Regions from separate parts of the Paenibacillus sp. P4_A9 genome, predicted to be linked through region 1. Evidence: riboswitches for the same ligand, from Rfam matches in the RefSeq annotation. Region 1 holds a riboswitch; each other region holds the start of a gene.
What was found. Region 1 has a riboswitch for cyclic di-AMP ahead of AC1DVJ_RS03695 (C40 family peptidase). Riboswitches for the same ligand answer to the same signal wherever they lie in the genome.

Region 1 (10,535 bases):
CATTATGAAAACATATTTCCAGCGTTGGCAGTTCAAGCATCCATCTACAAAGGATTTCCAACAGGTTGTGGAGGATGTCAGCAAGACGAAGTGGGATGATTTCTTTAATCAATATGTATATGGCAGCATGATGATGGATTATTCTGTCGAGCGTGTACAGGTGAAAGCTCAGGGGCCTAAAGGCGCTGAAGCTTATGAAAGTACCGTTCGCATCGTTAAGCATGGCGGCAACTCCCCGGAAGTGCCGATTCAGTTCCATTTTGCAGACGGTACAACGCTGGATAAAACATGGGATGGCAAGGAAACCAGCATCGATTTCACATTAACACATGCGTCCCCTGTCGACTGGGTGCGAATCGATCCCAAGTACACGCTCATTCTAGAAAATAAGCACATCAACAACTTTTATCAAACGCAATTAAATACAAAGTGGCAAATTCGGTGGAATCTCGGCATTATTCAGCTCCTGCAAGCCATATTCAACTCAGTCGCCTGGTAAGGGCTTGGCTTATGTCTTATGACAAACTCTGAGCGTATGCTTACGCAGCCAGTTTTCTAAAGAAAACTTTAAGGAGGGACCTCGTTGGCCACCTATATCAAATCCGGCTTCAGAGCAGCTATGGCGCAGCCTTTTGCCACGATCATTCTATTCCTGTATCAGATGGGTTGGGGTATTCTCCTGTATAAGCTCGTGCAGGGAATACTCGTCCCCCTCATGCATCGTTTCCCAGGCGCTGAGCAGCCCAAACAAGCTTTACAGATCTTCCTAGCTGAAGGCCAGTTTCAATTAATCAAAACAGATCTCAGCTATTCGTATCTCTGGTGGCTTGCTGCGCTGCTCTGTGCTCGTATGCTGCTTACTCCTCTCCTGAATGGCGGCGTCTTCTACTCACTTACACACTCCCACCAGAACGCTGGCTATCGCTTTGTTCGTGGAATGAAGCAGCTCATGCTTCCGTTCCTGCTTGTATATCTGATCCGGATCGCCCTTACGCTGCTCCCCTTGATCTGGATCTTTCCGAAGGCCACATACATTCTTGGACACAGCGCTTCCTATGAGCAGGTACTTCTCGATCTTCTGCCTTGGATTACTAGTTTATTGGTGTACGGCTTTCTCCTGCAGCTTCTCTTTATGTACGTGCAATTCGCTATAGCAGCTAAGCTTGGTATCCTATCGACTGTTATCTCTTTCTTCCGATATTCACTGCCGATTGTCGGACTTGCCATCACTCTTTTACTATTCACAGGACTATTGGCAGGGGTCACGGTCACAGCCACTTACCTGTGGGCAGGTCTGGTAGCACTAATTATTTATCAGCTATACCCCCTATTTCACATTTTCATCCAGATCTGGGGCATCTCTTCCCAATTTCAGCTACTTTCAGCCAAAATATCCAATTAATAGCCAGCAAAACAGCCAATAGGCAAGCATTCACCCCCTCTCCTTGAGAAAGGGGCTTTTTTTTGTCTTATTTCCGAACAATTTCGCTTATTTTTAGCCTATTTTTCAAACTAAAAAGAGGAATTTCATTCTTTATGACGAATAAAAAGGACTAGCATCAAAAAAACCAAATATTGCATGCCGAATTCCTCATTTTATGGGGAAACGGGGGAACCACTCCGGGTGAATTGATCTTGCAAGACAGGGATCATAGGGAACCTTCAACCGAACCCTCCAGCTAACCTCGTAGGCACCGGAAGGAGACAAGCAGTTGAAGAAAGTTGTTGGTCTTGTTTTTAGTCTTGTTTTGTTTTTGAGTGTTAGTGTAGGAAGCGTTTTCGCAGCATCCGATATGGATAATGCGGTAGACGAGCTTGTAGGAACTCCTTACAGATGGGCAGGAACGACAACCAAAGGATTCGATTGCTCTGGTTTCACGTCCTACTTGTTCGGCGAGTTCGGCATCGACATCCCACACAGCTCCAAATCACAAAACAAAGAAGGCTACTGGGTTGACAAAAGTGACCTTCGTAAGGGTGATCTTGTATTTTTCAACACGGATGGCAGCGGTATCTCTCACGTAGGGATGTACCTCGGTGATGGTGAATTCGTTCACTCCGCTACTAACCAAGGTGTTGTTAAGAATAAGTTGAGCGAATCCTATTATGCGAAGCGGTATGTATCAGCCAGACGTGTTCTGTGGGATGATATCTACAATCAACTAACTGCTGAATCCAAGTAATGTTCTCGGCACAGAATAAAGCCCTGTAAGCTTTGCTCGTAAGAGCGGCTTGCAGGGCTTTATTCATTTGAGCGGGGATAACGGCGTATACTATATGTATCGGGCTCGGGCGACATAAATTATGAAATCAACAACTACACGTTTTATTCGAGGAAGGATCGGACTGCATGGATACAAACGCTAGCACACTTCCCCCATTTCCCGGTATTGTTCAATCCATTGATGAGATTAGAGCGGATATTGGCGAGCCGCATCCCGCGATTAAAAATAAAGTAATCAATCAGATTGACGAGCACGCACGTGCTTTCATCGCCAAATCGCCCTTATTCTTCTTCTCTACGTCGAATGCGAATGGCTCGAGCGATGTGTCCCCACGCGGGGATGCCCCAGGATTCGTTCGCGTCTTAGATGAACGCCGCTTCATCTTCCCAGAAAGACTCGGCAATCGCCGACTAGACTCGATGCAAAATCTGCTGACCAACCCGCAAGTCGGTCTCCTGTTCATCATTCCCGGTGTCGAAATGGTGCTCCGCGTTAATGGCCGCGCTTATTTGACGAAGGATGAGGAATTACTGGCGACGATGCAGCTGAATGGCAAATCACCAGTCGCAGCTGTTGGCGTTGAAGTGCAGGAATGATTCGTGCATTGCAGCCGCGCGCTCAAGCTTTCGAAGATTTGGGAGTCAGGCACTTGGATACCCGAGCAGGAACAGCCGGACGGCATGGACATGTTCCGTGCGCATGTGGCATTGAACGGGATTACGTTGGAGGATTAGTATAGAATGGACGGCTGAGATACGGTCAACAGAGGAAGCCCCTAACAACCAGAATGTGTAACTTGACATCGAATGTGAGCCGTCTTATAATAACGGCATGTCGTTTTCTAGGGTTCCGAGGCGTGTAATCGCCTGCTGGTCCAAGGGAAAACACACAGCGAATACGCTGTGGTCACGGAGGGAGAAAAGCCCGGGAGTCTAACGCAGCAATGCGAGACTCTCGGGCTTTTCTCTGTTTTTTTGGTGACACTAACAACAACATCGATCGCAAACATAAAGGAGTGAGAACTTATGGCATGGTTATATCTGGCCATTGCAGGTGTTTTTGAGGTGGTGTGGGCCATCTCATTGAAATTTTCCAACGGATTTACACGGCTTGTCCCCACTGTGGTCACGATTCTCGGAATGATCGTTAGCTTTTATTTTTTAGCGGCAGCTACGAAAACTCTTCCCATCGGAACCGCCTATGCCGCTTGGACCGGGATCGGTGCAGTCGGCGCAATTATCATTGGCACGCTATTTCTCAATGAACCGATAAGTTTAGTTCGTATCTTGTTTATGGTTTTGATTTTGGTCGGTGTGCTTGGGTTGAAATTTACATCTGGGCACTAAGGTGCTTCGAGCCTTAGACCTCGCTCATTTGCGTGACCACATTGGCGATCCGGCGGAGGCGCGTTTCTTGTGTTTTGGCATCCTCGACCTGCCGGACGAATTCCTTACGCTTGGAGAAAGCGAGAGCTTCAAACCGCTGGATAGCGCCTTCTACTTCAGACAATGCCGATTGAAGATCGGCCGGTACTTCAACCGTGCGAGGCGCTAGATCTAGAGCTAGCGTCACCTCGACAGGGTCTTCGGCTTTCAAGCCGGAGGCTTGTCGATGGGCTTCGCTGAGCGGGATGAGGTATTCGCCACCCATGACGGCGATCGTTGTCCGATAAGTGTAACCGTTCAAGGTCACGGAAACGCTTGGCTTTTTGCCACCTGCTAAAGAAGTCATGACCTCTTCGGGAATGGAGATCCCAGTAGCATTTTTATTGTGGGCTTTCATCACGGTTGTATGGAATGTTACACTCACGGTTGATGCCTCCTATGTAATGGTTTGGATTAAGGCTATTTTACCATAAAACTACATACCAGAAGTTACCCTCGCAGTGACGGAGGAACAAACGATCGATCTACTGAATTTCTAACGGACCTGTATGCCGCTATTCCCAGAAAAATAGACTGGTTCCCGATCTAACGGACTCCAGCCGCCGTTATTTACGGTTTTGGGGGCAAAAAGGCGCCCCAAGGAAGCCAATAACGACTGTGACGTCCGTTAGGCATAGGAAGTGACGTGCTATGACAACGACAAAAAAAGCCGAGCCCCACCCTACGGATGGACGCTCGACTCTATTACATCAGCTGTCGTTCCTCGCCATAGCGGCGTTTGAGCTGATTTAAGAAAAATTGCAGAGAGAGGAACAGCATGGCAAAGCTCGTTCCCGCGCTGAGAATAATCCACGGATGCAGACGAATATAGCGTGCGCCGTAGGCGATCAGCGACAACCATTCCCCTGAGGTGCTGATGGAAATCGAGAAGCCTGCTTCTGCGTCACCGATCGTTTCGGTGCCGCCCAGCACGAGATTGAATACAGCAAGCTGACCGAGTAGGAAGAGTACCTGCATGAACTCGCTTAAGAACATGAACATCATTTCATTTCTCATCGATGGGAAGATATGCCGCAGCGTTCGATGCCAGAAGGAACCGCCCATGAGGCGGGACGCTTCAATGTACATTTTGCCGCTATAATAGCGTGTACGGTCTGCGACCTGATGCGCTAATGGGAACACGCCAATTAGTGTAACGAGAATGATGAAGGTAACGCTGAATAACAACTTGTTGTGCGGGTCTGCTTTGATCCCGAGATCAAGCCGCAACCCATAATACATGCCAACTAAAGGTGGGTAGAGGAAAATAAATGCCGGCACCGCCGCAACCGCCCACTGCAGGGATCGAAGCAAGCCCCGTCCTTTGCCTGTCATCCCGCTCCAAAACCCCCATGGCAATGCAAAGGCAAAACGAAGCAAAGTCAGTCCAAGCGCAGTGCCAAGGGTGTATTTTAACCCATTCAATAATAAACTGAGCATGTCGAAGCCCCGATGATCCGTTCCGAGCAGAAATGTGCTATTGGGTGCATAAGGCGGAATACTGTATCTCGTTTTGCCGTCTTCTTGGTATTGGATCATGTTGATTTTGTCCTCTGGAGTTATGCCATGCGGCTTCATCCAGCTCCCGAACACCATCACAAGCAGGAAGATGGCTAGGAAAGCGATCGATACATAAAAAGCAGTAGTTGGACGTTTCCTCATACCCTGGCCACCTCCTCCGCACGTACCACAAACCACTTCCGCAGCAGCGCGTAGAGAATATGAAACGCCATTGCAACTAAACCAAGCACCATACAAACGGCAGACATCGAGGACAACCCCTGATACATCGGCAAGATAATGAAGCCTCCCAGACCCCCAATGCCACAAATGGCCTCCGCGACCGCCATGCTAGCTAATGCGAGTGTCGTAGCTCTAGGCAAAATTGCCAATACATCCTCCATCACATTACGCAGCACATGCGAGAAGATCACCTCGCGACGCGTCAAGCCTTTAGCTAGCGCAGTTATCACATAATCCTGCCCCAGCTCGCGCGCAATAGCGACACGCAGAGTCCCGTAGATCGTAACGGAAGGAATCAACGCTATCGTCAGGAACGGAATAAGGAACGGTGTTCGATCACCCACTTGAACGATCAGCAGCACATAGTGCCCCAGAAGCCTGGTGGCATATATCGCCCCTAACTGAATAAGTACGATCAGGAAAAAGTCCGGTAATCCGATAAGTAGTGCATGAATACCATCCATTAAAGCACCGATTCCTCTTGAAATGGAAGCCCACAGCGCAAATAGCATACTGAGCACAATCGCGAGCAGCAGGCCAGGAATGAAGTACTTGCACGTTTTCAACAACATTTTAGGGATTGCTTCACTTATGGTCACCTCTTTGCGATTGTAAGGATCCCGATATTTCCCGAAATCACCGTGAAGAAAGCCTTTTAGCTGATTTGTCACCGTATAGGTATAATGGCGCCAAGAAACGACTGGCACATCCAACGGAACGACTGAGGATCGCAACACGCCTCTGATGGTGCTCGCTGTTCCTTGGTACTCCCAGAACTTCCCGTATGGCACTTGAAAAAGCCCTTCTTTCTCATTTAAAACGCGACTGCCTGGCAGCATCTCGCTTACCTTCTGCATGCTAATACTGGAATTGACCATCACTTTAATCTGATCCGGCTGAACTGACAGGAACATCATCTTAATATTGCTCAGCAAGAAAATACCGATCAGTGTGATAACACCCAGCAATAGCCATCGTCCTATCGACTTCAATCCATACACCTCAATTATTATTTACCTGCGGTAAAATAGATTTTCGTATTGTCATAGTTTATCATGAAGCTTTTGGAAAGGACTAGTACATTCTGCAGAAAATGAGAAAAGCTTTCACCTCCCACAATTAAGTGGGAAGTGAAAGCTTCCTAACCTAAGAGCTAAACTGCGCGTGATGCAGTCGGCTATACACACCGCCAACAGCGATAAGTTCCTCGTGCGCGCCTTGCTCGGTGATGCCTTCTTCCGTTACAACAACGATACGGTCAGCGTTCTTGATCGTCGCGAGTCGATGCGCAATGACGAGCGTCGTGCGGCCCTTCGACAGCTCCGCCAAGGATTGCTGGATCGCCGCTTCGGTCTCTGTATCCAGCGCCGATGTCGCCTCATCTAGGATGAGAATCGGCGGATTCTTCAAGAACATGCGCGCGATCGCGAGGCGCTGCTTCTGCCCGCCGGAGAGCTTGACGCCGCGCTCTCCGATCACCGTATCCAGCCCCTTCGGCTGGGACTGGATATACCCCTGCAGCTGCGCGCGACGCGCAGCGTCCCAGATCTCCTCATCCGTCGCGCCTAGCTTGCCGTACGCAATGTTCTCCCGCATCGTGCCGGAGAACAGAAACACATCCTGCTGCACGATGCCGATTTGGCGGCGCAGCGATTCCAACTCGATCTGACGGACATCGAGTCCATCAATCGTGATGCTGCCTTCGGTGACATCGTAGAAGCGAGGCAACAGAGAACAGATGGTCGTTTTGCCTGCGCCGGATGGCCCGACGAATGCGACCGTCTCTCCCGCTCGAATAGAAAGGGAGATGTTGTTCAAGACGCGATCTTCGTCCCCGTAACCGAAGGAGACGCTATCAAACTTGATCTGCCCCTCCAGGTGATCCACCTTGCGGGCATTCGGATGATCAGCCACCTCAGGCTCGGTATCGATCACTTCGATGTATCTTTTGAAGCCAGCAATCCCCTTCGGATAGCTCTCAATGACGTTATTGATTTTCTGAATGGGACCCAAGAATACACTGGTTAATAGTACGAAGGCAATAAACTCACCATAGCTAATTTGCTTATCGATAACAAACCAAGTACCACAGATGAGCACGAATACCGTAACGGAACGCATTAAAATGTAGCTTAATGAAATGTTCCACGCCATGATTTTATAAGAAGCCAGCTTCGTCAATCGGAATCGTCCATTGTTCACATCGAATAATTTCTTCTCATGAGATTCATTCGCGAATGCTTGTACCACTCGAATACCGCCAATGTTATCTTCGACTCTCGCATTAATATCCGCAAGATCGCCCATCATGCGACGGAACGTCTTTGTCATTTTCTGATTAAAATACACTGCAATCCATAACAGGAATGGCACAATGACGAAAGTTAACAGTGCCAGCTTCACATTAATTTGCAGCATGAGTATAAGTGCGCCAATGAGCGTCATCACGGCAATAAACAGATCCTCAGGTCCATGATGCGCAACCTCGCCGATTTCTAGCAAATCATTCGACATACGCGACATTAACTGCCCTGTTTTGTTATTGTCATAGAACCGAAAACTCAGCTTTTGCAGATGGTTGAACATCTTTTTGCGCATATCCGTTTCAATATTAATCCCCAGCTTATGCCCCCAATACGTGACGACGAAATGGAGCAGTGTGTTAAGACCATAGACGGCAAGCAGACCTAAACAAGCCCATATAATCCAACCCCAATTGCCCGCAGGAAGTAATTTATCGACAACCTGATTGACGGCGAGCGGGAACCCAAGTTCCAATAGCCCAGCCACCACCGCACAAGTAAAATCCAATATAAATAAGTGCTTATAGGGCCGATAGTATGAAAAAAACCTTCTTAACATGTGTCTATTCCACCTTTCGTAGCGTTGACAACCAACATTGCTTCGCGTTTGTACTGGTTGCAACATGCCTATTATACCTGAAATCCCTCACAAATAGGCAATTGTCGGAGGACATGTATCCATTATTTTCATATGAATAGGTATATCTTATCCTGGCTGTGGAGGCATGGAATCATGTTCAACAACTCTATGGATACGCGAACTGCCATTCGCCTCGCGGCGATGTGCGGTCAAAGCTATACGCAACTGGAACAGGGTACGGAAGGCATTATATTGCCTGCTACTTATCGAATTATTACTCCAATTACAGCGAATTCGGCCTTTGGCGGGCGCGAGCTGTTTGGCTTCATAACGGAATCCGACAGCCAAATTGACGTTGTATTTCGAGGGACCTCCACCGCCTCAGATTGGATCTCCGACGCCATTGCTAGGCAAACCGAATTCCCCTATGCCAAACAAGGCGGCCTTGTGCACCAAGGTTTTCTGGATATCTATCAATCTGCGCGCAAGCAAATTATAACGGCCATGAGCAAGTTATCTGCTCACAAGCAGCTCTACCTGACGGGGCATAGCTTAGGCGGTGCACTCGCGTCATTATGTGCTTCTGATCTAGCAACGAATACGAAGTTCAAAGACCCTGCTGTCTATACCTACGGTTCACCTCGTGTGGGGAATACGACCTTCGCTAATCAATTTAACCGTAAAACAGGTCCCCATTACCGCATCTACAATCGCAATGATATGGTCCCTAAGCTTCCCCCGCTCGTTTATACATCTCCGCTCACGGGTGATCTCTATCACTATATTCATGTTAAAAAAGGCGTTGAGCTCGACTTTCCGACCGGATCGTTGGCAGGTAATCATGCGGTTAGCGGCTATTTCAATGAACTGGCAAAGCTGGATCCGAAATACGCCAAGCTCATCTGCGCCAAAACGCCGGGCTTCTGCCCGAACTGAAAGAGACTATGGGGATGGCCCCATAGTCTCTTTTTTGCGGTACTATCCTTCACGGTTAAATTGCTGCGTTACTTCCTCTATTCGAGTTCTGCAAAAAGCGCCGATGACAAATATCGCTCACCGGTATCCGGCAGGATGACGACGATTGTCTTCCCTTTATTCTCAGGTCGTTTCGCTAGTTGGACTGCTGCATATGCTGCCGCTCCAGATGAAATACCGACGAGAAGTCCTTCGCTCTTGGCCAATTGGCGTGCCGTCTCCATCGCCTGTTCGTTGCTTACGGTGAGAATTTCATCCACGACAGCCCGGTTAAAATTATCCGGCACAAAACCAGCACCGATCCCTTGAATCTGGTGCACGCCTCGTGTGCCACCTGAAAGTACAGGGGAATCTGCCGGTTCCACTGCAACAATTTGCACATCGGAATGTCGCTGCTTCAGGATCTCTCCTACACCCGTGATGGTGCCTCCTGAACCTACGCCAGCCACGAAGATATCAACCTTACCGTCCGTATCTCGCCATATTTCTTCCGCTGTTGTTGTGCGATGAATGTCGGGGTTGGCAGGATTGCTAAATTGCTGCGGGATATACGAGTTCGGCATTCCAGCAGCTAATTCCTTGGCTTTGCGAATCGCCCCTTGCATACCTTCGGCAGCTGGTGTGAGAACGAGCTCTGCACCTAGCGCTCTGACAATTTTTCTCCGCTCCTCGCTGAACGAATCCGGTAAAATGATGATCAGCCTGTAACCCAAGGCAGCGGCAGCAAAGGCAAGACCGATACCTGTATTCCCACTTGTCGGCTCAATAATGACCGTGTCCTGATTGATTTCCCCCTTGCGTTCCGCATCCTTCAGCATGGCATAGCCAATGCGATCCTTCACACTCCCTGCCGGATTGAAATACTCCAGCTTCGCGACAATTCGCGCTTCTACCTCTTGCCGTTTATTGAAATTCCAGAGCTCAAGCAGCGGTGTATTGCCGATTAGCTCTGTTAAGTTATTGTATATTTTGGTCATTGGGGGACCCTCACTTTCACAGGTGTAATATTAAACCTATACGTTTAGTAGGATAAATAAAGTATAGCACCAGCCGAGAAAGAATTTAAATCAATAATCCTGATGAATTGGTGTGGTATTTTCTTATATTGGGGGATTTGTTGGAATAGGACAACCCTATGGGCGAACATATGGTACACTGTTTTTTAGGTTGTACAAATTATAAGCAGAGAGCAAGGAGAAACAGCATATGAAACTCGTATCTTGGAATGTAAATGGCTTGCGAGCCTGCGTGAATAAAGGATTTACGGAATATTTTAAAGAGGTGA
Region 2 (10,535 bases), on a different contig from region 1:
ACGATTGTTTGGATATCACATCGGCTAGAAGAGGTGGCGGATGCCAGCCGTGTGATCGGTTTTGGAGCGGGTAGGATTACTTTTGATGGGGATCCGCGCAAGTTCTTTTATGGTGAAGCCGAAGGTGCTGGGGAGAAATCTTCGCCTTGTGTGGAGCTTGGCTTTGATCCGCCTTTTGCCATTCAAACGGCGATGAGTTTGATCGAGCAAGGACTCTCCTTACACCCCCTACCTCTAAATATGGAAGAACTGGCGGAGGCGATCTTATGTCGATAGCATTGAAGGGAGTAGGAGTAATAGCTCCGGATTCACCGGATGTGACTCTGCTACAAGATATAAGCTTCACCCTGCAAGAGGGAACAACGACGTTGCTTATCGGCCATGCAGGATCAGGGAAATCCACGTTGCTGCAAGTGATGTCGGGTCTACTCAAGCCACAAGCTGGAACGATTACGCTGGACGAACAGCCTATTTGGCTCAAGCCTACGAAGGTTGATTCCAAGCAAATGCTTCGATTCGGTTTAACATTCCAGTTTCCGGAGCAGCAGTTGTTCGCACGCAGCATCCGTCAAGAATTCGCCTATTCGCTTAGACCTTACAAGCTCCCGGCAGAAGCGCGCGAACGGCGCATCCGCGAGACGACGCATGCGCTTGATCCCCATGGCGTATTCGCCATGGATCGCTCGCCCTTCGCACTCAGCGGCGGCGAGCAGCGGCGGCTCGCGCTGGCGACCACCTTCGCCACGGCGCCGGATTGGCTCCTCATGGATGAGCCAACTGCCGGCCTCGAGGCGGCCGCCGTGCGCGAGCTTCTGCGCATGCTGCGCGAGCGAACCCGTGGCGGACTCGTCGTCGCCACGCATGATCTGGACACGTTCTTTCCGCTAGCGGACCGTGTCCTCGTTCTAGACCATGGCGAGCTCGTCTTCGACGGCTCGCCGCAAGAGCTCTGCCGCGCGCACGAAGTGCTAGCGCGCGCCGGGGTTGGCCTCCCGAGCTGCGCGGAGGCCGCTGCCGAGATGGCGCGAGTTGGCATCGCCATCGCGCCGGATCGGCTCACGCCGGCGCTTGCCGCGTCGGCGATCTTGGCTGCGCTGTGCGAAGGCGGCAGCGCTAGCGCTTCGGCGCCTGCGGAAGCGGCGCCGGCTGCCGCGCGCGTGGCGCAGCCACCGCAACTGCAGCCACCCTCGCCGATGGCGGGGTGGTTGCGACTGGACCCGCGGGCGAAGTGGCTGCTCTACCTGCTGCTCGCCATCGGGACGATGGGGCAGCAGGGGTGGGGCAGCCTCGCGGTGGCCGCAGGGCTCGTCGGCTGCGCGTTTCTGGGCCTCCCGCGAAGTGTCCTGCGCGGGATCCGAAAAATCGCGATGTCCTATGCGATTTTCTTGATCTTCTCCGTCGCTCTAGCAGGGATTGAGTTCTCACCGCTAGGCTACGTGGTCGAAATTGGCTGGAGCACAACCTTCATTCTGACACGTCTATTTCTCGTCCTAATGGTCGGTTACTGGCTCGCGATGTCGACCCCATACGGTCAGCTTGTACAGGGACTGAACTGGGCATTGCAATACTTGCACAAGGTGAAGCTGCCAGTGGCGTCCTTCTCCTTGGCTGTTTCGTTTGTTTTTCGCTTCATCCCGCTCATCTTGCGGGAGTGGCAGCAATTCTCAACAATCGTACGTGCCCGAGGCAAAGCATCTGTCCGTCCAGGCAGTGTTCGTGTGCGCGACATCCCGGCACTGGTTGTTCCACTATTACTTGCGATGTTCCACAAAGCGGAGCAAATGACCGTCGCGATGGAAATGAAACAAATCGACGGCAAGACGTTGCTTCTACGGAAGAACACGCTAGAGTGGCAGCGGGGGGACACGATTTTGGTGGTGGGTGCTCTATTAGCATGGGGACTACTGCTTTTCACATAATTTCATCGGCTAACGAAAATCTAACGGACGTCACTGCCGTTATTTCCACTCGAAAGGTACATTGGAGCACACAAATCAGCAAATAGCGCTCCTTGTGTCCGTTAGAAATCGAAATTGTCTATATTCTATGTAATAGAGGCTGTCAGGTCCGTTAGGCATAACCGAAGGGATAATCACCTTTGAAGTAGCTCGTGCGAGTAGGAGGCTCAACGAGTGAAGTTCCTCTGGAAACTCAACCATCCATCTAAATCTAGGAATAATTCTCTCAACCATTGCTTACAAATAGAGTGATAGACAATTACTCTAGAAATGGTTGGTGAGTTATGAACATCCAAAGAAAGAGATTTCTATTTTACTCGCTGCTAGCTGGGCTGTTTACCCTGCTTTTTCTCCTTGTCATCATTGGACTCAATCCTTCATCAGCACCGATCGACATAGAAGTACAAGCCGAGGAATTGATCGAATCTCCTACACCAGCACAGATTGAGGTTCCAGCTTTTACACCGGACAAGCTCGAACAGCCGGTCCAAGTTCAGCCGGACACAATTCCAGCTTCGACATCATCCGTTCAGGTGGACACAGTGCCAACGCCAACATCATCCGTCCAAGTGGACATACCCCCAACTCCAACACCATCCGTTACAGCGGTCACTTACATGCCCGTTGTTGTTGCCACTCCTTCCCCATCCAAAGTCAGTATCCCAGTACTCAACTACCACAGCGTCACAATTGACCCAGGAAATGTGGTCGTTATTTCCCCAGCGAAGCTGTTGGAACAGATGAAATATCTGCATGACCACGGGTACAATCCCATTTCTCTCACAACATTCATAGGCCTTATTGAAAATGAAAGCGGGCTCACGGTACCCGAAAAACCGGTATTGCTTACTTTTGATGATGGCTATGTGGATAATCTGGAGGAGGCGATGCCGATCCTGGCCAAATACGATTTCCCTGCTACACTTTTCATGTCACCAGGTATGGTCGATCATGATGGCTATCTGAATTGGGAGCAAGTCGAGAAACTACATGAAGCCGGCTGGGACATTCAACCTCATGGCATGACACACCCTCATCTGCCCCGGCTTTCAGCGGAACAACAGGCTCTCGAGATCACTGAAGCTAGAAAGCTAATCGAGGAAAAGCTAGGCACACAAGCAGACGTATTCTGCTATCCCTACGGTGAATATAACCAAACAACATTAAAGCTCTTACAAGACCACGGCTTTCGCTACGCTTTTACGATCGAACAAGGTTACACGACCAATCATCAGTCTCCTTATCTGCTCAAAAGGCTTTTTATCAACGGAGAAGAAAACCTGAAAGCGTTCATTCACAAGCTCTCAAAAACCAAGTAGTGGGCACCCATTTGACTCATCAGTCCACCCCCACCAACACCACCAATCACCTTGAGCCCATCTCCACGGTATACTATACTTAAACGAACGATGACAAAAGGCGGCGGTGGAGCAATGGATCAAGCGTACACGATCTACGAGCAGCAAATGCAGAGAAAGCTTAAGCGCTGGGAAATACGTCTGCAAAAGCAACCGAACCTAATAGAGCGTGCCTCCAAATCTGTCCAAAACCGCATCAACCAAGTGATCCCAGAGAAAGTCCACAATACGATCACCGCGACGGTCAAAGGGATTGTGCAAACGACCCTGTTCGGGATGAACTATATGCCGACAACGGATCCCTTAAAGGGCGTGTCTTTAGCAGATCGTGATGCCAAAGCAGAGGAATTGCTATCTCTCTACAAAAAGATCGCGGCCGCCGAGGGAGCTGGTGCGGGTGCTGGCGGAATTTTGCTTGGGCTTGCTGATTTTCCGATTCTGATCGGGATTAAGTTGAAATTCCTTTTTGAATTAGCGCATATTTACGGGTATTCGACCAAGGATTATAGAGAGAGACTGTTCATTCTATACGTGTTCCAGCTGGCGTTCTCTAGCTCGAAGAAGAAGCCGGAACTGCTTAACACCATTAAGAATTGGCCTGCCGTCTCGCAGTCCTTTCCGCCTGCCGCCGACTACATGAAACAAGTGAATTGGTTGCAGCTCCAGCAGGAGTACAGGGATACGATTGATTTTCGTAAAATGCTCCAGCTCATCCCCGGCATCGGGGCCGTCGTCGGCGCTTGGGCCAACTTTGGCTTGCTCGAGGAGCTCGGCGTGACAGGCATGAACAGCTACCGGCTGCGCACTTTGCAAGACAAAGCGGCAGAATTGGACGCTAACTTTGAGGCGTAGTAGGGACGAATGATCAGTTGCCTTTCACGCCTTATTTTCATAAATAGTCAAACTCATAGTTATTTCTTGGAACCTCACGCATACACTAGTAGAGAGTCGGATACCGGCTCATCTTGTGATTAATTGTGATTATTTTCACAAGCATATATGTGATTAATTTCACAAATGGAGGAGTGTTGAGGCAATGAGTAAACCCAAAATCGTTATCCTGGGCGCAGGCTATGGCGGACTTGTCACAGCGATAAGGCTGCAGAAGAAGATGAGAAAGAATGAGATGGACGTCACACTGGTCAACAAGCACGACTATCACTACATTACGACACACCTGCATATGCCGGCTGCCGGTACGGATCATCATGAGAACGCGCGCGTGACCATTTCGGATTTGATTGATGAACGGAAGATACGGTTCGTGAAGTCGACGGTTAGAGAAATTTTGCCTAATGAAAAGAAGATTGTGCTGGAAGATGCTACGCTCGACTATGACTACCTGGTGGTTGGTTTAGGAAGTGAGACGGAGACCTTCGGTATTCCGGGCTTGAATGAATATGCCATGTCCATCAAAAGCATTAACAGTGTCCGCTTCATTCGGCAGCACATTGAATATATGTTTGCTAAGTCCAAAATGGCACCGAAGCGCAAGGATTATTTGACCTTCGTCGTTGGCGGCGCGGGGTTCACGGGTACAGAATTTGTCGGAGAGCTGGCGGACCGCATTCCCGTTCTGTGTAAAACCTATGATGTCGATCCTGCGGATGTCCGCATTTATAATGTGGAAGCTTCCCCATCGGCGCTGCCGCCCGGGCTTCCTGAGGATCTGATTGAATACGGGATGGAAGTAATGCGCCGCAAGGGCGTGCAATATAAGCTATCGACCGCGATCAAGGCATGCACACCGGAAGGAGTTATTCTGGGCAATGGTGAGTTCATTCGCGCAGGAACGGTAGTCTGGTCAGGGGGAATACGCGGTAATTCCTTGCTGCAGCAAGCGGGGTTCGAGGTTCAGCGGGGGCGGGTAAAAGTGGATAGCTGCTTGCGTTCGCATCAGTTTCCAGAGATCTTCATTACCGGTGATTGCTCGATTGTTACAAGCCCAGAGGGTACGCCATATCCCGCAAATGCCCAAATTGCTGTCCAACAGGGCTATAATGCAGCTAGGAATCTCATTCAGACTGTTCGAGGCAAAGAAATGAAGCCTTTTGTATATGATTTCAAAGGCACAGTTGCATCCCTAGGCCGCGGTCAGGCTGTTGGTCTACTCAAAGTCAAGAAAGTGAAAGGCCGCATGGCCTCACTTATCAAAAAAATGATCGATGCCCGCTATTTATACCTCATCGGCGGCATTCCACTCATTTGGAAGAAAATGATTTGGAAGCAAAAATCCACAACCCGCAATTATCATGTGCCGAATTAATGCTGCTAACTTTTCCATCTAAACACTAATTATTACTAGGTTTTTAGATCTCAAAAGGATTTCCTCCAATAAATATCCCCGTAATAAATGAATTAACCAATGTTTGAAGAATGCAACCCTCTATTTTGCCCGAAATACCTCGAACCACTACGAGAATGGAAGATAAACAATGAATCAACTGAATGTAAGCGAATTATTGGAGGAATCGGGTACTGGAAAAGACCTTTTTACGTTTTTTCCCTCCTTTACTATGTTGGAAGAAGAGAGTAGTATTCAACTCGTACCTGAACAGTTGAATATTTCGCTTAATTTTCTGTTAAGAAAAGCGGGGGAACCACGAGTTTCATGGGGTGAATAATGGTGCTGATACCAAGTACCTTTTAGGGCGGATTTCTCGCGGCCCGAACCCGACAGCTAACCTCGTAAGCGATCGTGAGAAAGGAGAACATGTGTCTAATACACAAGGTCAATCCTTGTGTTTTTTTGCGTCAATTTTACGGGATTAGATCATTGAGATTAGCTTTAATTGGAGGAACGACCACGAAATGACAAGTGATTCATTAAAAAAAATTGTGTTTGGGAAGCCGCTAAAGTCGAGTGAGATTGAGTCGGAGAAACTGCCTGTCTGGAAAGCCCTTCCTATCCTGTCTTCGGATGCATTATCCTCTGTATCCTACGGGACGGAACAAATTCTGTTAGAGCTCGCAACAGTTGGGGTTGCCGCATTTGCGTTTTCCTTGCCCATTGCCATTTCCATTATCGCGTTGATCCTACTGCTCGTGTTGAGCTATAGACAAGTTATTGAAGCCTACCCCATGGGCGGCGGCGCTTATATGGTTACGAAAGAAAATTTAGGTATGGTGTGGGGACGACTTACAGGGGTCTCGCTCCTGATCGATTACACCTTAACGGTTGCGGTTTCGATCTCTGCCGGTGTACAGGCGATTACGTCGGCCTTTCCTTCTACGGTGCCCTATATTGTGCCCTTAACGCTAATTCTAGTTTGGATAATGGTGTGGCTCAATTTGCGAGGTACTTCCGAATCAGGGACTGTATTCGCGATACCAACGTACTTTTTCATCTTTTGTATCCTGTTGTTAGTTGGTAAAGGCGTCTTCGATTTACTGACGGGCTCACTCAATACGCATGCGATCGAATTCGCACCAAGCGCTGCGACGAACTCATTAACCTTATTCGTACTTCTTAAGGCGTTCTCATCCGGTTGTTCAGCTGTAACGGGAATCGAAGCGATTTCAGATGCTGTCCCACATTTCCGAACACCTTCCGTCAAAAATGCAAACCGTACGCTCCTCTCCTTAGGCGGCTTATTGGCCATCGTGTTCGGCGGTGTAACGCTGATCGCTTTAGGCTATGGGGTTGCACCTGATCATAACGGGCATACATCGGTTCTATCGATGGTGACGGAGCAAGCTTTTGGCCGCGGAGTCATGTACTATGCGACCCAAATCGCGACGATGCTCATTTTGGTGCTAGCTGCGAATACAAGTTTCAATGGTTTTCCGATTTTGGCATCGATCATGGCCCAAGACAAAAACTTCCCGCGTATGTTCTCTTTCCGTGGGGATCGACTTTCCTATCATTATGGCATTATCACGCTAGGCGTATTGGCCAGCCTGCTTTTGATTGGCTTTAAAGGTAAGACCGACGGACTTATTCCACTTTATGCGATTGGCGTATTTTTATCTTTTACATTAGCTCAGGCTGGTTTGGTACGTAAATGGTTAAAAGAACGCGTACCCGGTTGGATCGGGAAGCTGATCATTAACGGTCTAGGCGGCATCGTCTCCTTTGCGGTTCTTATTATTTTCTCTGTGACTAAATTTAGCGAGGGTGCTTGGATCGTTATTATTGTGACACCGATTTTACTATGGTTAATCACGAAGATCGCTCACCATTACGACGATGTAGCCAATCAGCTGAGAATTGATATTACACAAGACCGTGTTTGCACCAAAGAACCCGTGATTATCGTACCTGTGGCCGGGATTCATCGCGCTGTCGAGCAAACACTGAACTATGCGAAATCACTTTCGCCAAACGTCATCGCTTTCTATGTTTCCTTCTCGGATGAGGACGAAGAATCGATGCAGGAGAAGTGGCAGATCTGGGATCCAGGCGTACGACTGGTCGTGTTCAAATCACGGTACAGGACGATCCTGAAGCCGCTGGCAGAATTCATTGATCGCATCGACACTCACGTGTCAGAGAAGCAGTCTATCATGGTTATTCTCCCTCAATTCATGCCGAAGAAATGGTGGCACCGTCTGCTCCATAATCAGTCTGCAGCGCGTATACGCTCGAAGCTTCAAGCTGATAAGGATATCGTTGTTGCGACGGTACCGTATCATTTACACCAGTAGACGTGTACAATAATAGGGAGAACATGTAGACGAGGTGACCTTATTATGGTGAAAAAGAAAGCTAAAATGACGCCAGCTGCGGCTAGCGCGCAAGATAAACCCGCAACACTTAAGGATCTGCTGCGTCCGGAAATTTTGGAAGGACTCAAAGCCCAGGCTGACGCGATGAAAGCGGAAGAGCAAGCGAAGAAGGACGCCGAAAGAGCCAAGGTAGAGGCGGCTCGCAAAGCGGAAGAGAAGCGGCTTGAAAATGATTTTGCATATCAGCTGGAGAAAAGTAAATTAGATTGGCGGAAACACAAATGAGGGGGCGCACGATGTGCCTCCTTTTCTTTGTGATCGCGATGATAGCGCTTGCAGGTTGTGAGGTGGAGCAGGGTGCTGAAGGCGTACAAGTTACAACAGCAGTTACAACAGCTGCGCCGCTGAGTGCAACGGCAACACCACCAGCTATCTCACCAACCCCTGTGAGCATCCCAACAGAGTCACCTGTCACGACGAACTCATCCCATTCGATATCAGATAGTCCGACAATTACAGCAGAAATCGAGGCCATCCCAGCCTTCGCGTCGGTGGAACAATCCTTAATTTCTCGTTATGCCTCTGCCTTACCGACGAAGTGGGGAGAGCGTGTCCCTGGTGTGAAAACACGTTTACATACGAATGACAAAGTAATAGCCCTCACCTTTGATGCCTGCGGCGGGAAAGAAGGCAGTGGTTACGACGAGAAGCTGATCCAGTATTTGATTCAGGAGCACATTCCGGCTACGTTATTCATCAATGCGAGATGGATAGCTGTGAATCCAGCCATCTTTGCCACGTTGGCTGCGAATCCGCTGTTCGAGATCGAAAATCATGGCACCGAGCACCGGCCATTATCGGTGAATGGCAAGCCAGCCTATGGTATCGCGGGCACGAAGAACGTCAAAGAAGCCATTCATGAAATGAACGACAATGCGGATCAGATTGAGAAGCTGACGGGAAAAAGACCAACATTTTTCCGCTCGGGTACGGCTTTTTATGATGATGTCGCGGTGTATGTTGCCCATGATCTTGGCTTTGAGTTAGCAGGCTACTCTGTGCTTGGTGACGCAGGAGCTACTTATAACACGGAGCAGGTGTACAAGGCCATAACCAAGGCCACGAGCGGTTCCATTGTTCTTGCGCATATGAATCATCCCGAGAAGGATACCGCTGAAGGTGTCATCAGAGCGATTCCTGAATTACGTAAATTAGGCTACAGCTTTGTACAGCTTGCTGCTAATGAACTTAATTAAGCACGAAGTCATATTTTCTTGCCCCTGAGACGGGGAAAGCATTGTGTAATAAAAAGTTTACAAGAAAGCGTTTTCATGATACTATCTTCCTAATTTGTTATATTCTCATCTATGGGGTTGTTGTCCGCATGAATAGACCGAAATTGGAAAACCCAACGAATGTGGCGTTTACTGTTCTTTTAGTTTCTAGCTTTTTATTTTGTCTCTATGTATTATTGCCTACGACATCGCAGAAGTCCTTAGAGCAGACAATCATGCCAGAACAAGTAATTAGCGAAGAACAACTTGTGCCTTCTTATGAGCAGCCAGTAGAACAAGAAGCAAGACAAGTAGAACAACAAGTAGCACAACAATTAGAACTAGAAACGCAACAACCCCAACAGCATCAAGTAAATACGCTATCTTTTATTCAAACAGATTATAGCAAACAAAAGGTCCATTATACCGACAAAGTCATTGTACTGACCTATCATCACATTGATGAGAAAGAAAATGGCATTACAATTTCCCCGAAAAGATTTAAAAGTCACATGCAAAGATTGAAGAAAGAAGATTACAATGTAATCAGCATGGAACATTTTATTCATTTTATGAAGAATGAGGCTCAGGTTCCTCAAAATGCGGTTTTAATCACTTTTGATGATGGATATGAATCTTTTTATACCCACGCGTATCCGGAATTACTTAGCTTAGGTTTTCATGCTACAAAATTTATTGTGGTCGATTCAATAGATCATCCAAAGGCACCGCGTCTAACATGGGATCAGATGAGAGAAATGAAACAGAACGGGATGAGTTTTTACTCTCATACCTATGATCATCATGACAAAGCCAAGGCGGGTTCAAGCAACGCACTAATGCCTATGCTTACAAACCCCATTTATTTGGAAGCTGAAAAGAGATTAGAGACCGAAACTGAGTACCTAAAAAGAATTAAACACGATCTGATCACGGCTGAAAACCGTATTGAGGAAGAGCTTGGACCTCAGTACCGTCTACTTGCGTTTCCTTTTGGTGCCTATAATGAAACTGTAATTAGGGTAGGAAAGGAATTGGGAATCGAACTTTTCTTTACGACCAAAGAGGGGATAAATAGCAAAGGGAGTAATGAGATTTTTAGAGTCCATGCAGGCGCAGCGTATATGTCTGAAGATGATTTGATGTGGAGAATGAAGTTATATCATAAAAAAGTAAAGTAAAACTATAGTAAGGAGCCGCATTGAAGCGGCTTCTTTTTTGTTCACGAAGCAGGAACTCTATTTTCTTTTCATCTCAAAAAACTCACATGCTGCTCG
Region 3 (10,535 bases), on a different contig from region 1:
TGGTATTATGCGTAACAGTACAGTTTGGGTAAATGGACACTTAATGGGGACTCACCAAAGCGGTTATACAGGCTTCTGTTTTGACATTACTGATATTGCGCGCTATGGAGAAGAGGGACAAAATGTCATTTTCATCAAAGTGGATGCCAGTGATTATGAAGGTTGGTGGTATGAAGGATGTGGTATCTATCGCCATGTATGGCTAGTCACGACGGATCGACTTCATGTTGGCAGGCACGGAACGTATGTGACCACACCGGTTGTAAATGAAGATGAAGCCCAGATCAACATCCGAGCTACGTTATTAAACGAAAACGCTCATTCGATGAGTGGTATAATTAAAACTATAATTATGGACAGTACAAAGGAAGTTGTTGCTTCTTTTTCAAATAAGATCAACATCGAAGGAGACAGCCACACCGAAGTTGAAACGGTATTGGCATTGATGGCACCTAATCTTTGGTCGCCAGAACAGCCTTATCTCTATGAAGTGATTACAGAAATCTATGATGCTGACGAAAATCAAATGCTAGATATATATAAGACACCATTGGGTGTACGAACATTACAATTTACTGCAGACAAGGGCTTCTTTCTGAACGGCAAGCCGTATTTGATAAAAGGAACATGCAATCATCAGGATTTTGCGGGAGTTGGCGTCGCTCTTCCCGATCAAGTGACGGAATATAAAATCCAACTTCTCAAAGAAATGGGATGTAATGCCTACAGATGTGCTCACCATGCTCCGTCACCAGAGCTTCTGGATCTTTGCGATAGACTGGGGATGCTCGTTATGGACGAGAACAGGAAACTAGACATATCGCCAGATGGAATTGCAAACCTTAAAGAGATGCTCTATCGAGATCGAAATCATCCTTCCGTCATTATGTGGAGCATGGAAAACGAGGAGATACTGGAAGGTACCATCATGGGCTCGCGCATGTTGGATACGTTGTCACGAATTACGCATGGCATCGATCCTACTCGCCCAACCATATCTTGCATGAATCACGGCTGGAATGACGGCGGTTACAGCAATTCCGTCGATATTACCGGATATAACTATGGGCAAAGAGACGACCAATATATTCACGATCACGAGCAATTTCCCGATCGAATCATGATTGGAAGTGAGAGCACCAGTTGTACAACCACGCGCGGAATTTATGAAAATGATACAGTGATGGGGTATTGTTCATCCTATGGAGATCAGATTCCAGAGTGGTCCTGTTCGCATGAAAAATCATGGCAAGATATCGTAAATCATTCTCATTTGACCGGTATTTTCGTATGGACGGGTTTTGATTATAGAGGCGAACCGACACCTCATCAATGGCCAAGTATAGGTTCTCATTTTGGCATTATGGATAGCTGTGGTTTCCCCAAGGATGCCTACTTCTACTATAAAGCGGCCTGGACGGATGAGCCGATGGTGCATGTGATGCCCCACTGGAATTGGCCGGATAAAATAGGGCAGGAGATCGATGTATGGACGTATAGTAACTGCGAGACGATGGAGTTGGTTCTAAATGGTCATAGTCTAGGTGAAAAGGTTGTTGATCGGAACTCGCGTTTGGAGTGGAAAATTAACTATGTCCCTGGAGAACTTGTAGCTATAGGGAAATTTGCTGGTAGGGAGATCGTAAGAAAGGTCATGGCTACGGCAGGTAATCCATCAAAAATTACAATGGAATCGGATAAAATAACACTAAATGCCAATGACACGGATGTTGCGATGATTAAAGTATCAATTCTTGATCACGCGGGTGTAATCGTACCAACAGCGGACAATGAAATCTTATTTACGATCGAAGGTCCGGGTAAGATTCTTGGCGTTGGTAATGGAAACCCGAGCAGTCATGAGCCCGATAAAGCGACTCGCAGACGAGCGTTTAACGGACATTGTTTGGCTATTATTCAAGTGACTAAAGGGCAAGGAGAGATTATGTTAAGAGCATCTTCGACCTCTCTTGAGTTTGCCGCGATTGTTATTGAAGCTATTTAAGCACATTGTTATTTAGCGGCGCTAAGCATTATTTCTGAATTTAATGATCCTGGGATACTCTTGCCAAAGACAATAGCCTCACCATTCCTGTCACAAGGAAGGTGAGGCTATTTCGTCACTTCGTAGGCCCGTAAAGTGAGAACGTCCCTGGAGCAGCTAGTGGTATCGGTCGATTGTTATCACTACTTTCCTTTTTTAACTTAGATGTGACATATATCACAGAGAACCATTGGCAAAAGGAGTACATTTGAAGTAAATGATAAGGGGTTGAAGAGTAATGATCACTTGCGAACAATGCAGTAAGACAAATGGGTCAAGGAAGCTAGGCAACAGTTGGATATGCGGGGATTGCAAAATAGGAAATGTCAAAACGACCCTAGTGAACAAAGCCGGTAAAGTTACGATGGTTAGAGAGAAAGTAGAAGGCTATGCAATCGAAAGCGAATCATTGTCCGAAGAGAAAGGTGCTCCTTCATGAATTTGAGTTTAGTCAAAAAAATTGTAATCGGTATTGTTATTGTATCCATCGTCACTTATGGCAGCAGCGCATTATTTATTTTCTATTTGAAAGACATCATCGCTCCCAATATGGCAGATTGGCTATATCTCTCCATCATTATGCTGCTCGGCATTTTTTGGACAGGTTTATTGGGATGGTTTGGCGCTACCTGGTTTACAAAACCACTTCTCAGATTGACCAATGCTGCAAACGAAGCCGCAACCGGTAACTTACAAGTGGAAATACCAGTGTATCGTTCGAATGACGAAATTCGATTGCTTAGTCTATCTTTTGAGACAATGATTGGAAGTTTGCGGCAAATCATCACGGACATATCTGCTAGCGTTTCGTTTACGGACAGCCATGCAGGCGTATTAAGCGGTGGTATGGTACAGGCTGCCAAACAGATCGAACGCACTGCCGGCGCAGTTGAAATGATATCGAACGGTGCATTGGAGCAAGCAGCATCTACGCAAGGAACATTAACTGCGGTCGTGCAGATTAAACAAGCTGCGGATGAAATTGGGGCCAAAGCAGGAGATTCTCAGACTATTTCTCAAGAAACATTGAGAACCATCAAGGAGAGCGAAGTTATCGTGCGTTCACTTGTACAAGGTCTGCTGAACCTAGCGAACTCCAATCTGGAATCCATTGGCGTCGTCAGGCAGTTACACGATAATGCGAAGGAAATCGGACATATAACGCGAGTTGTCGGTGATATTGCAGAGCAAACTCATTTGCTTGCCTTAAATGCTTCCATTGAAGCAGCAAGAGCAGGGGAGCATGGTGCAGGTTTCATGGTCGTAGCTGGGGAGATACGGAAATTGGCTGAACAAAGCGCCAAGGCGGTGAAGGATATCAGCCAGTTGACCACACAGATTGAATTGGATGTAGCGGGAGTTGTAGAGAAAATAACCGATCAAGAACAACTGGCAAGCCGCGAAGTGGGCAAGGGTGAGGAAGGAAAGAAGGCACTGAATCAGATCAACAGAGCCGTCTTGGAAACAGCACAAACGGTTGAAAATATCGTAGGCTGTGTGACGGATCAAATCCAGAAAATTGAGAGTGCCTTAATCAAAACGAACGAAGTAGCAGAGATTGCCACTCAGATTTCGAAGGAGACGAAACAAGTATCGTCTTCCGTGCAAGAACAAATGGCTGTTATGGAAGAACTATCTTCATCCTCGGAAATGTTGCGAAGTCAGGCTGATCTACTGAAATCCAAGATTAATGTTTTTCAAATATAACTTTATTTATTTAATTCACATAAGAAGCCAGAAAACCCTTGAGTTTGCTGGCTTCTTTCAGTTATGCTCCGACTTAGGGACGATTCCAGCAGAATGATGCGATTATGCATCATTCTACTGGAATCCAGCGTCATACGAGGCGATTGATGCGATTATGCATCATTTCCCTTGTTTTTCCTACGGAATCGTGGAAATCATCTGGCATTGATGCAGTTTCGCATCATTCACTGCCAATCCATCGTAAACACGAGATATATCCTGCATTTTTGCATCAATGCCTGCGCTGTTCCCAACGATTTCTGTAGATTTATGCAATTATGCTGCAAGGAAGCTAGGGTATTCGATTAGCCTTTTATCAATCCAAAGCCAAAACCTTCACACCATAAGGAGCAATCTCCAGCTCTCCTGCGCCAAGCCGTTCACCTTCCAGCATGTCTTCCAACTCCTGCAGCAGATTGGCTCTGACCGGTTTGCCGGAGTAGTTCAGGAGAAAAGCAAAGCGCCGATCCTGTTTCACACGGATAGCAACCTCTACCTCAGGTGGCAGCTCTGCCCAACCAGTTGTAGCAGGCTTAAGTCCAAGGCGGCGGATCAAGGCATCCGCTACTTCGCGGCTGTAAGCGGCTCCGTAATAATAGGCTTCACCGCTGCCATAGGTATTCTTGGTTAGCGCTGGTTTCCCCGTATAATAGTCTCCGTCGAACAGGGCCAGCGTCTGTACACTGCCGCTCTCTGGCAGGAGGATGTCGTTGAACAGACGTGCTGGCGTACTAGCTTCGTCGCCGCCATCGATCCAGCGCATGTTCGGTGTGGTTGCCTCTTTCAGGACAAGGGTAAAGTCTTCCACCGTCACGCCGCACAGTTCCGCGACTAGTCCAGGGAAAGGCGTCATTCGGCAATGGCCACGTAGATCTTTATAGCCGGAGCGAGCTCCGAAAAGAAGCTTGCCTCCACCTGCGACATATTGCTTAAGCAGCTCTGCCGTTTCCTCCGACATAATAGCCGGATGAGGGTAGATCAGCACTTTGTAACGAGTGAGGTCTTCCAGGGTAGTCTTGTTCTGCACATACAGATAATCGTAAGGAATATGGCTGAATTGCAGGGCTTTCCCCCAGCTGTATTCACTCTCTCTCGTTAGTGGACCGTGCCATACGTCGAATTCTCCATCCCACTCGTTGTCATAATCGTGCAGAATAGCGACTTCCGCAGTGAACCGAGATCCGGCAATGACTTCTCCGATTTTCCCCAATTCAATGCTAATTTGCGCTGCTTCAGCTACCCTACGGTTAGGTCGGTTGTGATAATCGTTGATCCCATGCCAATAAATCTCGGTGCCAAATGTTGCCGTCCGCCATCGGAAGAACAAGACCATATCCGCTCCGTGAGCAACCGATTGATACGTCCACAATCTCATTTGCCCTGGTTTTGGTGCAGATTGTGCCATCACATTCACCCAACCGCCAGGGCCCGATTGCTGCTCCATGATGCAGAAGGTAGGGGAGATCGAACGAACTTTGGAGAGCTGGTTGGAATAGCTGCGATCCATGAGCGGATCCTCGCGATCGGCATCATTCCAGATGGTGGAGAAGTTCGGGTACGAGTCGAATGAAAAGAAATCCAGAAGCTCATCGGTCATAGCATGGCTATCCAGATGGCCAAACAGGCCGTTGGTTGTGATCCACTGCTTGGGAGCAAGCTTTCGTAAGATGTCAGCCTGCACGCGGGCAAAGGAAATGGTGTTAGCTGAAATAAACCGCTTTTCGTCCAGAGCTTGATGTGGGTTGGCAGATTTGGAAGGTGCAGGGCGGGGTAAATGAACCTGCTCCCAATCCGAGTAGCTCTGGTTCCAGAAGACAGTCCCCCACGCCTGATTGAGTGCATCTAAGGTATCGTATTTCTCACGTACCCAAGTCCGAAACGCTGCATGGTCTGCCTCAGCGTAGAAGACATTTACCTCGCAGTTGAGCTCATTGTCAATCTGCCAGCCTACGATGCCGGGGTGATTCGCATAATGAACAGCCATAGCCTCCGTAATTTTCGCGCAATAGTCTCGGTACACAGGGCTGCTGTAATTGTAGTGCCTTCTAAGCCCATGCTGATACTGCACACCCTCGAAAGTGGCATTCAGAATTTCGGGATATCGCTGCGTCATCCAAGCGGGCGGCGTCGCCGTCGGAGTGCCGAGAATGACCTTTAGTCCATGCTCGTGAGCAAGGTCAATGGCGCGGTCGAACAGATCAAACGCATATACGCCTTCTTCTGGTTCAAAAAAGTTCCATGCAAACTCACCCACCCGCACAATGGTAAAGCCCAGTTCTCGCATTCGTCTGTAATCATCGTCCCACATGTGCTCCGGCCACTGCTCGGGGTAGTAGCACACACCTAGATCAAATTGTTCGCCTGGAATGGTTTTATCCACGATAGAAACATCCTCATTTCTTGTTATATAGTAATTTATTGCTATGAAAAGTTCTTTATGTACTCATTATATTTCTTTATAATATTATGTATATAACATCATTTTGTTCGATATATCAGATTTTTGCGTTTTGGAGGGTCCATGAGAATTCATTATGTGTTACCTGAACCGATGTACAAGTACTACACAGTTTTTCCAGATATGATTGGCCAATATGCCGATTTTCCCGATCATCAGGAGTGGCGTTCTAAGGGACAGCTGCAGCAAGCCAATTTGCATATCGTTTTAAGTGGAAAAGGCTATGTGAAAGCGAACGGAAGGGAAATCTGCTTGGAAGCAGGACAGGGCTTTTATTACGGACCTGGTCTCGAGCAGGAATATCGAACAGATCCGAAGGAGCCATGGGAGGTATTCTGGGTCCATCTTGCGGGCGAGGGGCTAAGCAGGTTATTGAACGGTCAAGGAACTTCATCCGTATGGTTGTTTACCTACAGCGATGTGCCCAAGCTCAAACAACTGTCCGGAGGCTTACTGGAACTGGCTTCTCCTTATGATCAGAACGAGGTGCAATTGGCCGTAAAGCTCTATGAACTGCTTGCTGATCTTGCCGTGAGTGCGGAGACACTTGGAACAGCGACCATGCTGGATAAGCGTGCGCGGATGAGAGAGGTTGCGGAATATATCCGGGCTCATTGTACGGAGTCACTGACGCTACTGCAGATGGCCGAGCAGGCAGGCTTCAGCACGTATTATTTTAGTCGAATGTTCCACGAAGTGATGGGGCGGCCGCCGATGGAATGGCTGTTTGAATGTCGTCTTGTCGTAGCGAAGCAACTGCTCATGTCGACAGAATGTACGATCAAGCAAGTGGCAGAGAATACAGGATTTTCGCAGAGTAGTTACTTCATCGCGCGCTTTCGGGAGCACACCGGACAGACTCCGCAGGAATACCGGCGGTTGTATAATGCAATGAGCACTAAAATGTAGCAAAGTAGGGGATAATCAACGCCACCTCTGAATGAATACGCTTTCATGAGTTGCCAAAGTCAAATAAGCAATAATTAAAGGCGAATCTAAGTTTTACATTCTACCAAGATCGGCGTAAGATTCATTACGACAAGTTGTTTTTTTCTAAAATATACCACTTAATTCCCAGTAGGGAAACGGGGGAACCAATCGAAGCCGCACAAGCAACACATGGCTTCATGGGGTGAATCCTGATGCTCGCAAGCATTAGGTAGGACGCTCTCAAGTCCGAATCCGACAGCTAACCTCGTAGTGCATTGAGAGAGAACCGCACACTCGCCTTCTTCTGTGAAGAAGCCCGAGCGTAGAGATTCTCTATGCTTAGGGCTTCTTTTTGCATGCTTTAAACCCAATAAATCACAGGAAATTCATAAGGAGGCTATACCATGCATGCCATTGAAATTAATAATTTGACCAAAACCTATGGGAATTCACGAGGCATTACAGATGTTAGTTTTTCGATCGAAGAAGGAGAGATTTTTGGTTTTATTGGACCGAATGGCGCAGGGAAATCAACCACGATTCGAACGCTGCTGTCACTGATTTTTCCAACAAGCGGCAGTGCCAAAATTTTCGGGAAAGACTGCATCCAATTTGCGCCTGAAATTAAGAAAGACATCGGCTATTTACCTTCCGAGGTCTTTTATTATGACAACATGAAGGTCATTGACCTACTCAAGTATTCAGCAAGCTTTTACAAGAAGGATTGTACCAAAAGAATAAAAGAACTGGCAGAAATAATGGATCTGGATGTTACGAAAAAAATTGATGATTTATCTTTAGGAAATAAAAAGAAAGTGGGCATCGTTCAAGGCCTGTTACATGATCCTAAGCTCATTATCCTGGATGAACCGACAAGTGGACTAGATCCGCTCATGCAGCAGAAGTTTTTCGAATTACTCGAACAACAGAATAAAAGGGGAGCTACGATTCTTTTTTCCTCTCATATATTGAGTGAAGTGCAGAGACTGTGTGATCGCGTTGCGATTATTAAGGAAGGTAAGATTATGACGGTTGAGAAGATCAGCACGTTGAAAGAAAACAATTTCAAAAGATTTAAAATCGATACTGCACAAGCACTCGACCCTACTTTTTTCAAGATGACCGGGGTCAATGACATTGATGTCCAAGGCCGTACAACCAGCTTCTTATTTAAAGGGAATATCAATCAAGTGATGAGGAAAGTTGCTGAAATTGACATTGAGAATCTGTGGATCGAAGAGCCTGATTTAGAGGAGATCTTTATGCACTACTACGAGAAGGAGGCTTAAAAGGGATGAATATTTTCCTTCATGAATTGAGAGCTTATCGGAAATCCACGATCACGTGGACGTGCTCCTTAATTGCTGTCATCGTCTTATTCCTATCTCTTTTTCCTTCTGTCTCTAAGGATTTTGCTGAATTTTCTTCTATATTAGAAGGGTATCCGGAAGGGGTCAGGAAAGCGCTTGGTATTGAAATCGAGACCTTTGGTACCCTGCTTGGGTTCTATATGTATATCTTTATGTACATTACGCTTTGCGGAGCCATTCAAGCAATGGTTTTGGGAACGTCTATACTCTCCAAGGAAGTTCGTGAGAAAACAGCAGACTTTCTTCTTACGAAGCCCGTAACGCGTACTAAAATATTGACTTCCAAGCTATTAGCGGCCGTTGTTTCCCTTTTAATCACGTGTGTGATCTATATCGCTGCAGCCTATATGATGGCGCTTCAAGTGAAAACGGTTGATTTCGATGTGAACATATTTCTATTAATTTCACTCACATTACTGTTTATCCAGCTCATGTTTCTAGCCATAGGGTTCATCATTTCAGTCGTGTTTTCTAAAATAAAAGCCGTCTTATCAGTCAGTCTTGGTACGGTGTTTGCCTTTTTCGTTATCGGAATGGTCGTTGCCGTAGATGGGGAGGGAGCTAAGCGTTATTTCTCGCCATTCAAATACTTTAACGGGAAATACATGATTGAGCATGCCAGCTATGAGGTATCTTATGTCATTGCAGCTATCGCGATTATCGTCGTTTCTATTGCGGCCAGCTACGTCATTTACACAAAAAAGGATGTTCATGCCGTATAAACTCGGGTGAGAGGAGGAACAGCCATTGAATATTTTTTGGAGAGAAATGAAAACATTTCGGAAATCGATGATTTTTTGGAGCTTAGGGCTCATTTTTCTAGTAGCAAGCGGCATGAACAAGTATCAAGCAACGGCAGCGAACGGACAGATTAATGATCTTATGGCGGAAATGCCGAAGTCACTTCAAGTGATTATGGGGGCAGGCGCGTTGGATTTATCGAAGGCTAGCGGCTATTTCGGTATCCTAGTCCTATACTTCTTTTTAATGGCAACGATCCATGCAGCTATGCTCGGTGCTACGATCATCGCGAAGGAAGAGCGGGACAAGACGTCTGAATTTTTATTTGTGAAGCCTTTGTCTAGGCATCAAATCATCACATGGAAGCTGCTAAGCGCTTTAGTGAACATTCTTATTTTTAACCTCGTGTCATGGATTTCGAGTATGTTCATTGTTGGGGCTTACAGCAAAGGTGAGGCCGTGAATGGGGATATCACAATCGTCATGCTGGGTATGTTTATTCTACAGCTGCTCTTTCTGGTCATTGGAACATCCATTGCAGCCGTTTATAAAAATGCCAAAAAGGCAGCCTCGCTTGCAACCGGCATCATGCTCTTCACGTTCATTTTATCGATTGCCATCGACTTTAATGATAAGCTGGAATTCTTGAAATATGTGACCCCGTTTAAATATTATGAAGCGAAAAATATCATGTATGGCGGCGGATTTGATACCGTGTATGTCCTCATTTCGGCTGTCGTAATTGTAGGCCTAACAGTTGTCACGTATGTTTCCTTTCAAAAACGAGATTTGTGAAGGAGTGTCAAAAAGTGAGTGTGATATTAAGTAAAGTAGGCGGCATTTTTATTCCTGTAAGTGATATTAGAGAAGCAAGGCAATGGTATTGCTCCATTCTTGGGCTGGAACCTACGTATGAGATTATTGCTGGCCATCTTTGTTGTCTACCATTAGATAATAATGGATTAAATCTCATTTTAGACAGTAAGATTTACGATAGTGATTCCTATTTTAGAAAGCCTGCCTTCCATTTTAACACGGACGATATCCATCAAGCTTACCAATTCATGAAAGACCGTAATGTTGAGCTCGTTACCGAAATAGAGCATGGCCATTGGTTCAATTTTAAAGATCCAGATGGAAATATGTTGATGATTTGTAAGTGTTAAAATCCAGCTACAGCGTGTCAGATCAGCTAGTCACGAGGCATTGAAGCTGGAAAATCCAGCTGCAGCGTGTAAGATCAGCT

Region 2: another riboswitch for cyclic di-AMP. It lies ahead of AC1DVJ_RS04705 (APC family permease); the one in region 1 lies ahead of AC1DVJ_RS03695 (C40 family peptidase).
Region 3: another riboswitch for cyclic di-AMP. It lies ahead of AC1DVJ_RS08770 (ABC transporter ATP-binding protein); the one in region 1 lies ahead of AC1DVJ_RS03695 (C40 family peptidase).

The regions. Positions count from the first base shown of each region.
Region 1 covers NZ_JBFUHL010000002.1:302,055-312,589, reverse strand. The annotation lists gene AC1DVJ_RS03705 (M1 family metallopeptidase) at 1-499, shown strand, start outside; gene AC1DVJ_RS03700 (hypothetical protein) at 584-1,402, shown strand; cyclic di-AMP (ydaO/yuaA leader) riboswitch at 1,571-1,709, shown strand; gene AC1DVJ_RS03695 (C40 family peptidase) at 1,713-2,183, shown strand; gene AC1DVJ_RS03690 (MSMEG_1061 family FMN-dependent PPOX-type flavoprotein) at 2,351-2,821, shown strand; gene AC1DVJ_RS03685 (hypothetical protein) at 2,825-2,959, shown strand; guanidine-I (ykkC/yxkD leader) riboswitch at 3,056-3,158, shown strand; gene AC1DVJ_RS03680 (DMT family transporter) at 3,251-3,571, shown strand; gene AC1DVJ_RS03675 (YdeI/OmpD-associated family protein) at 3,585-4,034, opposite strand; gene AC1DVJ_RS03670 (ABC transporter permease subunit) at 4,355-5,311, opposite strand; gene AC1DVJ_RS03665 (ABC transporter permease subunit) at 5,308-6,384, opposite strand; gene AC1DVJ_RS03660 (ABC transporter ATP-binding protein) at 6,539-8,254, opposite strand; gene AC1DVJ_RS03655 (lipase family protein) at 8,429-9,211, shown strand; gene cysK (cysteine synthase A) at 9,289-10,227, opposite strand; gene AC1DVJ_RS03645 (exodeoxyribonuclease III) at 10,457-10,535, shown strand, end outside.
Region 2 covers NZ_JBFUHL010000003.1:179,687-190,221, forward strand. The annotation lists gene AC1DVJ_RS04680 (ATP-binding cassette domain-containing protein) at 1-276, shown strand, start outside; gene AC1DVJ_RS04685 (ATP-binding cassette domain-containing protein) at 267-1,919, shown strand; gene AC1DVJ_RS04690 (polysaccharide deacetylase family protein) at 2,243-3,277, shown strand; gene AC1DVJ_RS04695 (EcsC family protein) at 3,368-4,168, shown strand; gene AC1DVJ_RS04700 (NAD(P)/FAD-dependent oxidoreductase) at 4,353-5,582, shown strand; cyclic di-AMP (ydaO/yuaA leader) riboswitch at 5,875-6,026, shown strand; gene AC1DVJ_RS04705 (APC family permease) at 6,128-7,963, shown strand; gene AC1DVJ_RS04710 (YqkE family protein) at 8,009-8,269, shown strand; gene AC1DVJ_RS04715 (polysaccharide deacetylase family protein) at 8,281-9,240, shown strand; gene AC1DVJ_RS04720 (polysaccharide deacetylase family protein) at 9,369-10,439, shown strand; gene AC1DVJ_RS04725 (hypothetical protein) at 10,497-10,535, opposite strand, start outside.
Region 3 covers NZ_JBFUHL010000008.1:23,211-33,745, reverse strand. The annotation lists gene galA (beta-galactosidase GalA) at 1-2,005, shown strand, start outside; gene AC1DVJ_RS08795 (hypothetical protein) at 2,283-2,483, shown strand; gene AC1DVJ_RS08790 (methyl-accepting chemotaxis protein) at 2,480-3,751, shown strand; gene AC1DVJ_RS08785 (hypothetical protein) at 3,929-4,066, opposite strand; gene AC1DVJ_RS08780 (beta-galactosidase) at 4,107-6,170, opposite strand; gene AC1DVJ_RS08775 (helix-turn-helix domain-containing protein) at 6,312-7,157, shown strand; cyclic di-AMP (ydaO/yuaA leader) riboswitch at 7,303-7,467, shown strand; gene AC1DVJ_RS08770 (ABC transporter ATP-binding protein) at 7,583-8,467, shown strand; gene AC1DVJ_RS08765 (ABC transporter permease subunit) at 8,473-9,270, shown strand; gene AC1DVJ_RS08760 (ABC transporter permease subunit) at 9,296-10,084, shown strand; gene AC1DVJ_RS08755 (VOC family protein) at 10,099-10,455, shown strand.